2 regions of the Paenibacillus sp. WLX1005 genome follow, and region 1 is predicted to be linked to the other one. Evidence: predicted binding sites of a transcription regulator. Region 1 holds the regulator's gene; the other holds the start of a gene.
What was found. The regulator LexA, encoded in region 1, represses DNA repair genes until DNA is damaged. The targets are predictions, from matches to a motif close to CGAACATATGTTCG.

Region 1 (4,741 bases):
CTAAATAAAATTGATGAATATTACTTCTATTCAGACATGCAGAGTCCAAAAGCAGCTTCTGCACGCTCAAATACAGACAAACGCCGCAAATAAAAGAAGATGCCGGGGCTTGATCATGGATCAGCTGCGACATCCCTATATGGTTATTGCGTCGATGATCATAACCGGATTGGACGGGTCAGCCCGTCGTTTATTTGCCCTTTTCTTCCGTTTCACTGTCCTCGACCCATTCGATCGTGTCTAGTTGCTGACGGAAATTGCGGCGGATGTTGCCAAGATAAACGGCACGGAGTTCATCACGTTCTACTGTTTCTTCTTCAGTTAGACCGGATTCCTTCTTTTTACGTGCCAATTCGTTAATGCGTGCAATGATTACATCGATGTCCATAACTACCCTCCCAAAACTCTCTTTTCTAACTTTGACATGTAAAAAAAAGCTTGTCAAGGTTATTCACACCGTGACAAGCCACCAATATGGCATATATGTAAAACCGGAGGAGAACCGGTTCGTTAACTGTTAGATCAAGCATATCAAAACTGTCATATTAACGTAGGAAGTAACTTGCTTGCATATTCCTATTATCGTTGGTTCGGAATCACCAATACGTCACCGCTTTGAATCTCGCTGGTCGCCAAATTGTTCTCATCCCGAATCTCTGCGATGTAATCGCGAATATCAGCATCTGGTGCTTTGTATTGAGAAGCAATCGCCCACAGGCTGTCACCGTCAGATACGATTACATGTTGCTTCATCGCCGGAGATTCGTCCGCGACTACAAAGTGCTGTACTCCGCCATACAGCAATACACTCGCGAACAGCAGACAAACAAACATGCGTCCGGTGGAATTCCAATTCGACTTGCGGGATGGACGTTTGCGTTTCTTTTTACTATTTAGCGATTTGCGCGCGGTCATCTGAATCAGTTCTAGCGTTTTCTGCCGGAAGGTGCGATGCGACTTGCGTGTACCGGATGATTGGCGCTTGTTCTCGCCAGATACATACGTCCATTCGGTCACTGCCGGTTCTTGGGGCGATGCTGGATTGCGCACTGCTGAATTCTGACGGATATTGCCTGAGCGAGATGTAGAAATAGAAGATGCAGAGATGTTCGATGAGGCAGAAGTTGTATGAGAAGAACCGGTGTCTGTTCCTTTGACGATAGGCTCGATGGTTTGCGATTCCTGTTCTTGTTGGTGGATACTTTTATATGTAGAATATTTTAGCATGTGCTTCACGCTCCAAACGTTTGTTCTTGTTTTCCTGAAAAGAATATAACACGAACATATGTTTTGATCAAGCACTTTTTCGAACCTTTGTTCGCTTTTTAGTTAAAACAATACCGAATACCTGTTCCTATAATTGAATAGAGTCTACAGTACTGAATAATCTCCGTTTGTAAGTTGCCCTTTTACTTTCTATATCGATAAATTATGTAGTTGTAGTTGTAGTTGCTACATTCACAATTGCGTATAGTTGAATCTTTATATTTGGATACAGCGATCTGTAATTATTGAGATTCAACGATTGATTATTTATTTTTTGAAATGCAGGTTATTCTTAAAAATGAAGATCCTTTCATGTAACTTCTGTTCGCATTTTATATATTCTTGCTAAATTTTAGAACTTATGTTTGTGCGAACGGTAGTTCTGTGTTATACTTTTCCCAAACGTTACTAGTATTGGGGTTGATACGGTATGTCCAAGATTTCTAGCCGCCAACAGGCGATTCTGGAATTTATCCGGAATGAAGTAAAACTGAAAGGCTATCCGCCATCCGTTCGTGAGATCGGCGAAGCGGTCGGTCTTGCCTCCAGCTCCACTGTACACGGTCACCTTGATCGTTTGGAGAAGAAAGGCTTGATCCGTCGCGACCCGACTAAACCACGTGCGATTGAGCTGCTTGGTCAGGAAGAGTCCGAAAATAATCTGTTGTTTGCGCAATCGGTATCTCGTGTACCAATCATCGGTAAAGTAACTGCTGGTGTTCCGATTACTGCAACTGAGCATATTGAAGATTACTTCCCACTGCCACAGCAATTTACTGGTGATAACCAAATTTTTATGCTTTCCGTTATTGGCGATAGTATGATCGAAGCCGGTATTCACAACGGTGATTATGTGATCGTTCGTCAGCAACAAACCGCGGACAACGGCGATATCGTTGTTGCGATGACCGAAGATGACGAAGCAACTGTCAAAACCTTTTATAAGGAAAAAGACCATATTCGTCTTCAACCGGAGAATCCAACATACGAGCCGTTGCGCCTGACCCGTGTTACCATTCTTGGTAAAGTGGTTGGATTGTTCCGTAATTTGCACTGATTCTGCCCGGTATCAGCTGCATTACAAAAAGACTCCTGATCATCACATCAGGAGTCTTTTTTGTGCTTATTTATGTTATCCTTGCCTCGCTGTTACTTGCTGTTCACCGATATCACCCTTTTTCAATCGTGCCAATTCCATCCGGAACATTTGCATAAGTGCGTTGATATTAGTAATCTCGGCATGATGCTGACGTTCTAGTTCCTCAATTTTGGCGCTGAACACATCTTTGGCTTTGCTGGCGTGAAACATATAGGAGCTATAATCTTCATACGTCTGCCCTTGCGGCACACCGGTGCGCTCGACAGCGCTATAGATGTCCTCTAACCTGCGGCATACTTCATATTCATGCCGTACGTCAATGACTTCTTCGCCGGATACATTATTTTCATGAAGCGGATTATCAATCGTATACAGCTGTTTCAAACGGGCAGTTAAGTTTCTCAAATGCTGTTCGTATACAAGCGTCAATCGTTCTCTTACTTCTTCGTCCATCGCTTTTCCTCCTTGACAATGCAGGCATAGCCGCAGATGAATGGTTTGTTTTTCCAGTGTTTGCTTGTCCTGCTGAACTATATTACCCATGAGGCAGATATTCCTATCTTCGGCATAATGAGGTGGATATGTTATGGCTACCAATCAGCTTTTATTGAAAAAGAGGACAGCAAACACCGGTGTATGATCATACACCGGTGTAGCTTCAGACGATTATGCAGATGTGCTAATATGATATGCCTCTTTTAAAATATTCAGGTTTGTAGTAGTTCTGTTTAAAATAATTTCGTTTCCAGCACTTTAGCCATTAATGCTTTGAAATCTTTATTCTCTGCCTTTTCCGCCAGTTGATTTTCCATGGTGTTAAACTTTTCTGCCAGAAAATAGGCATTTAAATACAACGCTAAATGATCCTTGGCAATCGCTTCGGCATGCTGTTGTTGAGATACGTAACCAGTGATGACCTGCCCTGCAAATGTAGCGGGATGGATATTCACTTTATTCCGCATGCAAGATGTCCTCCTTTTGCCTTTGTTAGTAATAATGCTCTGCTGTGCAGGGTCTGTCTAGGATGTATGCAGCCATACTTGCATCTCACCAGACTTGCGATTCGCCCAGCTGTAATACGGAATCAGCGTCAAGGTATGCGGGACATATGTTCCTTTTACAAAGGAACGATACAATTCACCTGCCCACTCCGCTGCAATCTGCTGTCGCTGCGCCTCTACTTGAATCACACCTACGCCTCCGAGTAACTCCGGCTGGAACTGGTACGTGTACTCCGCTTCAGGCGATACTCGAATGAGATGTAGATTGTCACCATTATCCTCTTCTTCTGCGCAATACATGAGCGGTCCGCGCCCAATCGCCAGCTTGCCCTGATCGCTTCGTACTAATGGATGCGCCGCATACTGACGAATATCCATCGGCAAAATCAGTTTGATCTGATCCCCATCCTGCCATACTCTATGCAGTGCTATATATCCATCCTGCGGCTCTGCGATGACTGATTCGCCGTTTATCTGAAGCGTATAGCCATCTGCCCAATATGGAATACGTAGCGTAAATGTAAAGGCTACTGGTTCAGCAGTATGGATACTCATGTGCACCTGCCCTTCCCACGGCAACTGGCTATGCTGTTGTAGCTGCACTTGCTGACCGTTTAATTCCAGATGGGCTGTACCTGTTACGTACAGGTGCGTATGAATAATCTGATGCTCAGCATCCACGGTATACACATACTTGTGCAGCGATGTGAGCAGACGTGCCAGATTGGGTGGGCAGCAGGCGCAACCGAACCAGGCGGGACGCGTAAATTTGACATGACTTTTGCCTGGATCGTGGATGCTGTTCTCTGGACGCACTTCCAGTGGATTCACATAATAAAAGTGCTTGCCGTCCAGCGCCATGCCGCCGATCGCCGTATTGTACAGTGCACGCTCCAATACATCGGCGTACTGCGATTTGACTTCATTTTTTAACATCGTAAAGGCGAAAAAGATCAAACCGATCGAAGCGCATGTTTCGCAATACATCGTATCGTTGGGCAGATTATAATCCAGTGTAAATGCTTCACCATCTACTGTAGAGCCAATACCACCGGTAATGTACATACGCTTGCTTACGAGATTGTTCCACAGTCGACGACAGGCTGCCAGCATCTGTTCATCCCCCGCCAGATGTGCAGCATCTGCCATCCCAGCACATAGATACACCAGCCGCACCGCATGCCCTTCTGCGGTTTCCTGTTCCAAAATCGGCTTATGCGCCTGATAATACTCAAGCGGACGATGCTGCATACCTTCAATTACCGGACGAGTACCTGGATCTGCCGCATGCTGTCTGGCAAAAAAGGTAGGATCTGTACCACGCTCATACAAAAAGTAACGGCTTAATTCCAGATAACGCGATTCACCTGTCAAC
Region 2 (4,741 bases), 730 kb from region 1:
AATGGATCACCATGTTGTGCTGCACGATGACTGAGCTGTTCCAGCTTGTCAGCAATGTTCAGATCGTCCAGCAATTCGTAAAGGGCGATACAGAGCGACGTAGCATGCTTCGCTTTTTTGATCTTCTTTTCAAAACGAGATAACGGTTCAGCAACACGCTTACGTACGAGCTCCATCTGCTGTGATAGCATCTGTTGACGTTCACTCTGCTGCTGCTTCTCGGGTTCATCCGCTTCCAGCGATAAGCTGGGCATTCCCTGCCACGGACGACCGTCCGCCCAGCGATGACCGTGAATACCAGAAGCCAGTACCATATTTTCTAGTCGATCCAGATCGGTCTGACTGACCTGCTCATCCAGATTAACTAACAAACCGGTCTTGATACAGCGAAATACATCCTCATAGCGCCAGTTGTACATCACAATATCCAGAGCGGAGCGCATCAATTCCGATAGCGGATGATGCAGGATACCACGTCGTTTATCTAGAAAATACGGAATCCCGTAATCATCCAGCAGCGGCGTAATCAGATGCTCATAATCTTCCAAATTACGGACGAATACTGCCATATCGCGCCAGCGTGCGCCTTCGTCGCGTGCAAGCCGTACCATTTCGCGTAATGCGCCTTCAATCTCGGTACGACGATCCGGCGCACAATGAACAGATAGCTCTCCCTTGTCATAATTAGTAGTTTGACTGCGGCTCCATGCTTGACGCGTTCGGTAGCCTTTTTCCAACTGAGCCAGCTGTGGACTCATGCGAAAGCGAATCGGCACGGTGGTTGTATCAGCAGACAGATTCTCTATCGCCTGCTCGTCGGCATGACCAAGCGCTTCCGCCAGCTGATACAAACGGCGAAACGCCATTCCCTGCTGATAAAACAGTTCCATCTCACCCGGCTGTTCATGAATATATGGAGTATCCAGCGTCAGCGATACGGTAACTGATACTGCCTTTTCCAGCAAGGCAGCGATAACAGCATATTCCTGCATCGTAAAACTGTGAAAGCCATCAATCCATACTTGCACGCCTTCCAGCGCTTGAGAACGCGGCAATGCTAGCGCCAGATCGTTCAGCGTATCGTCACGATCCACATACAGACCGGATAGCCCGGATTCATATTGCTGATATATATGTTGCAAATCATGCAGCTTGTCGGTTAGTAGCGGCGAGATTCCAGTTGCCGCCTGACTGACGTATTCCTCTAGCTTATCTGCGGTTAGCGAATAATGCTTGAACTCGCTGTACAGCTCGCTTAGCTGGCTAATAAAGCCAAATTGATCACCTGCCCTGCCAAACAGTCGTAGCTGTGGTTGATGCTGCTGAATGAGTTTGTATAACAGCATTTTCTTGCCTTCATCACCCAACGGCGTTTTAGCAGAGCCGCCCACTTCGCGCAGAACGAGTTGAGCTAGACGGCGAAAGCCATAGACGCTAGCGCGCATATTGCCACTCAGACGAGAGCTGCGGATGAGGGCATGCTCGGTTTGAAAGGAAGCTTGTTCCGGTACGATGATCAGCAGCGGTGATCCGGTCGGATCGGCGCTAATCTGATCAATAACCCGGTTGATGATTGTCGTTGTTTTGCCGCTACCAGAGCGACCTAGTATAAATGTAAGGGGCATGGGAACATCACCTCTAAATTGGGATGGGCTTTATTTTCATTAGGGAACATACGTTCTTTATATTTCAATGTACTCCACATGGATGCAAAATTCAATACAGGTACAAGATGAAGTTGGATATGTAGCAGTTTTTGGTACAAGTTGGAGCGGTTTTGAAGCTTTCATATAGCACCTAATTGTATCTTCAACAAACTCAACCATTTTGATGTGTGGAATGATGGGTATACACTCATTGCGTGTAACACATGCATGGACATGGAAAAGCCCTCCGCCTGTAGCGTACGAAGCGGTACGATAGGCGGAGGGGATTCCTCACCGTGGGTTTATTATACTATAACGGCTTTGCAAACGATAACGGGTTCGGTTACATGGATCATGATCTTGCACGCAGAATGCAATGATTGGATATATATACAAAATAGTACACTTGTTCCATCCGTCACTGACGATACTTCTTAAAAGTCTGCGCTGCGGACTTCGAAGATTGCGAATTTCAGATAGTGACCTTCGGTGACGCCCAGAATTTGTGGGTGGTCTTTGCCTGCGGCTTTCCAGTCGATCAGGCGCAGGATTTTACCAGCGTCGCGAGCAGCATCTTGGATTGTTTCGAGAAACAGTTCCGGTTTCATATGGTATGAGCAGCTAGCTGTCACGAGGTATCCGCCTTCGTTAACGAGCTTCATCCCGTGCAGGTTGATGTCTTTGTAGCCGCGTACAGCGCCTTGAACTGCGCTTTTCGTTTTGGCAAATGCCGGTGGATCAAGGATAACGACATCCCAGCTACGTCCGCCGCCTGCTGTCATAGGGACAGAAGTGTCTTGCTTGCTATCGACAGCAGCACGGTTACGCCGCTCGTCCAGACCTCTGGCGTTGCTGCGCAAATAGTCAAATGCATCGGCTACGACAAACTCCACACGTTCTTCAAATCCATTCAAGCGTACATTTTCCTGTGCACTTTCGATCGCATGAGCGGAGATATCGAGACAGGTTACTTTTTTGGCGCCGTATTTGCACGCATTCAGTGTGAAGCTGCCCGTATGGGAAAAGCATTCCAGTACCGTTGCGCCATCCCAGTAAGGGAAATCGACAACTTTACCTTTACGGTTAACCGGAGCAGTGATGTGTTGTCCGTCCTGTTCCACCTGCTGCATCGTAATACCGCTGCGTTCACCCCAGCCGAGCATGAGCGGTGCAATCGAAGCGCGGTTCTCACGCTGGTCGAAGAAATAGCCTGTTTTCTGACCTTCTTCAATATCTACTTTGATCAGCAGACCGTTTTCCGATACGGTCACATGGCGCGGGCATTCGCCGTACAGCAATCCTTTGACCTCTTCCAATCCTTCCAGCTTGCGCACGGACACATCGCTGCGTTCATAAATGCCTTGCGGCTGCACCACTTCCACTAACGCGTCTACGATCTGTTGACGACGCTGATCCATCCCCAGCGTGAGCAGTTGTACAACGAGCACATCATCAAACCGGTCCACGATCAGACCAGGTAGGAAATCAGCTTCGCCATACACGAGACGATACGCATTTTCTTCCAGCAAAAAGCGTGCCCGATGCTGAAGGCACCATGCAAACCGTTTGGCAAAAAACGCCTGATCCATCTCCTCTATCGGTTGTCTGGAAATAGCACGCACTGTAATTTTGGAAGCCGGGTTGTAATAACCAGATGCCAGGAATTTACGCTGATGATTCAGCACATGCACAACCTGTCCACCCTGCGGCTCGCCTTCTACGCTGGCGATTTCACTTTCAAAGATCCACGGATGCCCTTGCTCCAACCGTTTTTTTCGTTTTTGATGCAAAATAATATTTGCCAATTCTGTTCACTCCTTTAATAAATTCCTAACAGCAAAACAAAGGATTTCATCCTGCTGCTCCGGCTCTGAACCGGACATGCAAAACGAAATCCTCTGTTCATGCATATCTCAAACTCTACTCGTGCACATCTTATATACATTATATAGGTTCAACTGTGACGCACTGTCATTCCGTTTACTGCGCGATCTTGCTCGGCTCTTGCTCCAAAACGCGCACAAGTTGACCTTGACTTGTATTGACACCCGGCTCTATCAGCTTCACGCGGCACAGCTTGCCGACCAGCTCTTCCGAACCTTCAAAAGCAATCTGCAAATAGTTATCGCTATATCCAGCAATCATACCATCACCGAACCAGCCTTTGTCATTATTTTCTGGAATGATATCCAGCACATGACCGACGAATTTCTCTGCATACGATAATTGCATTTGCTCGGACAGATCGATCAGTTCGTGCACACGAGCATTTTTCACTTCTTCATCCACCTGATCTTCCATACGTGCAGCTGGTGTGCCAGTACGTCTGGAATACGGGAAGACGTGCATTTCAGAAAAGCCAATCGACTTCATCAGCTCATAACCATTACGATACATTTCCTCCGTTTCGCCTGGGAAGCCGACAATGACGTCGGTAGTAATCGCTACGTCTGGCATCGCTTGACGGATACGGCGGATTTTCTCTGCATATTCAGCAACGGTATATTTACGACGCATCCGTTTCAATACATGGTCGTTGCCTGCTTGCAATGGAATATGAAAATGACGGCACATTTTGGACGAACGATTCAGCACGTCCAGCACGCGGTCGTCAATCTGACTCGCTTCAATCGAACTGATGCGAATCCGCTCCAGACCTTCGACTTTATCCAGATCCCACAGCAGATCGGCAAGATCATAATCTTCCAGATCATCGCCATAACCGCCGGTATGGATGCCGGTCAGCACGATTTCTTTGTATCCTGCCGCTACGAGTTGATGTGCTTGCGCAATCACACTGCTTGCAGCACGACTACGAGACAGACCACGCGACCACGGAATAATGCAGAAGGTGCAGAAATTGTTGCAGCCCTCCTGAATTTTCAAAAATGCACGCGTATGATTAGCAAAATCCGGTACGTCCAGCTCCTCAAATTCACGCGTCTTCATAATATTGCGTACCGCATTGATTGGACGGCGCTCTTCCTGCAAGCTGCGCACATGATCCATCAGCTTGTCACGATCCTGGGTACCAACGACAAGATCGACGCCTTCAATATCGAGAATCTCCGCCGGAGAGGTTTGTGCGTAGCAAC

Region 2: the regulator LexA is predicted to act here: its motif matches at 1,669-1,682, upstream of addB (helicase-exonuclease AddAB subunit AddB).

The regions. Positions count from the first base shown of each region.
Region 1 covers NZ_CP176756.1:3,124,854-3,129,594, forward strand. Annotated here, with positions in the region: gene ACE3MZ_RS13325 (DUF896 domain-containing protein) at 191-388, opposite strand; gene ACE3MZ_RS13330 (LysM peptidoglycan-binding domain-containing protein) at 580-1,227, opposite strand; gene lexA (transcriptional repressor LexA) at 1,697-2,323, shown strand; gene ACE3MZ_RS13340 (hypothetical protein) at 2,399-2,818, opposite strand; gene ACE3MZ_RS13345 (hypothetical protein) at 3,094-3,327, opposite strand; gene ACE3MZ_RS13350 (glycoside hydrolase family 127 protein) at 3,385-4,741, opposite strand, start outside.
Region 2 covers NZ_CP176756.1:3,855,117-3,859,857, forward strand. Annotated here, with positions in the region: gene addB (helicase-exonuclease AddAB subunit AddB) at 1-1,625, opposite strand, end outside; gene ACE3MZ_RS16455 (class I SAM-dependent rRNA methyltransferase) at 2,081-3,451, opposite strand; gene mtaB (tRNA (N(6)-L-threonylcarbamoyladenosine(37)-C(2))-methylthiotransferase MtaB) at 3,627-4,741, opposite strand, start outside.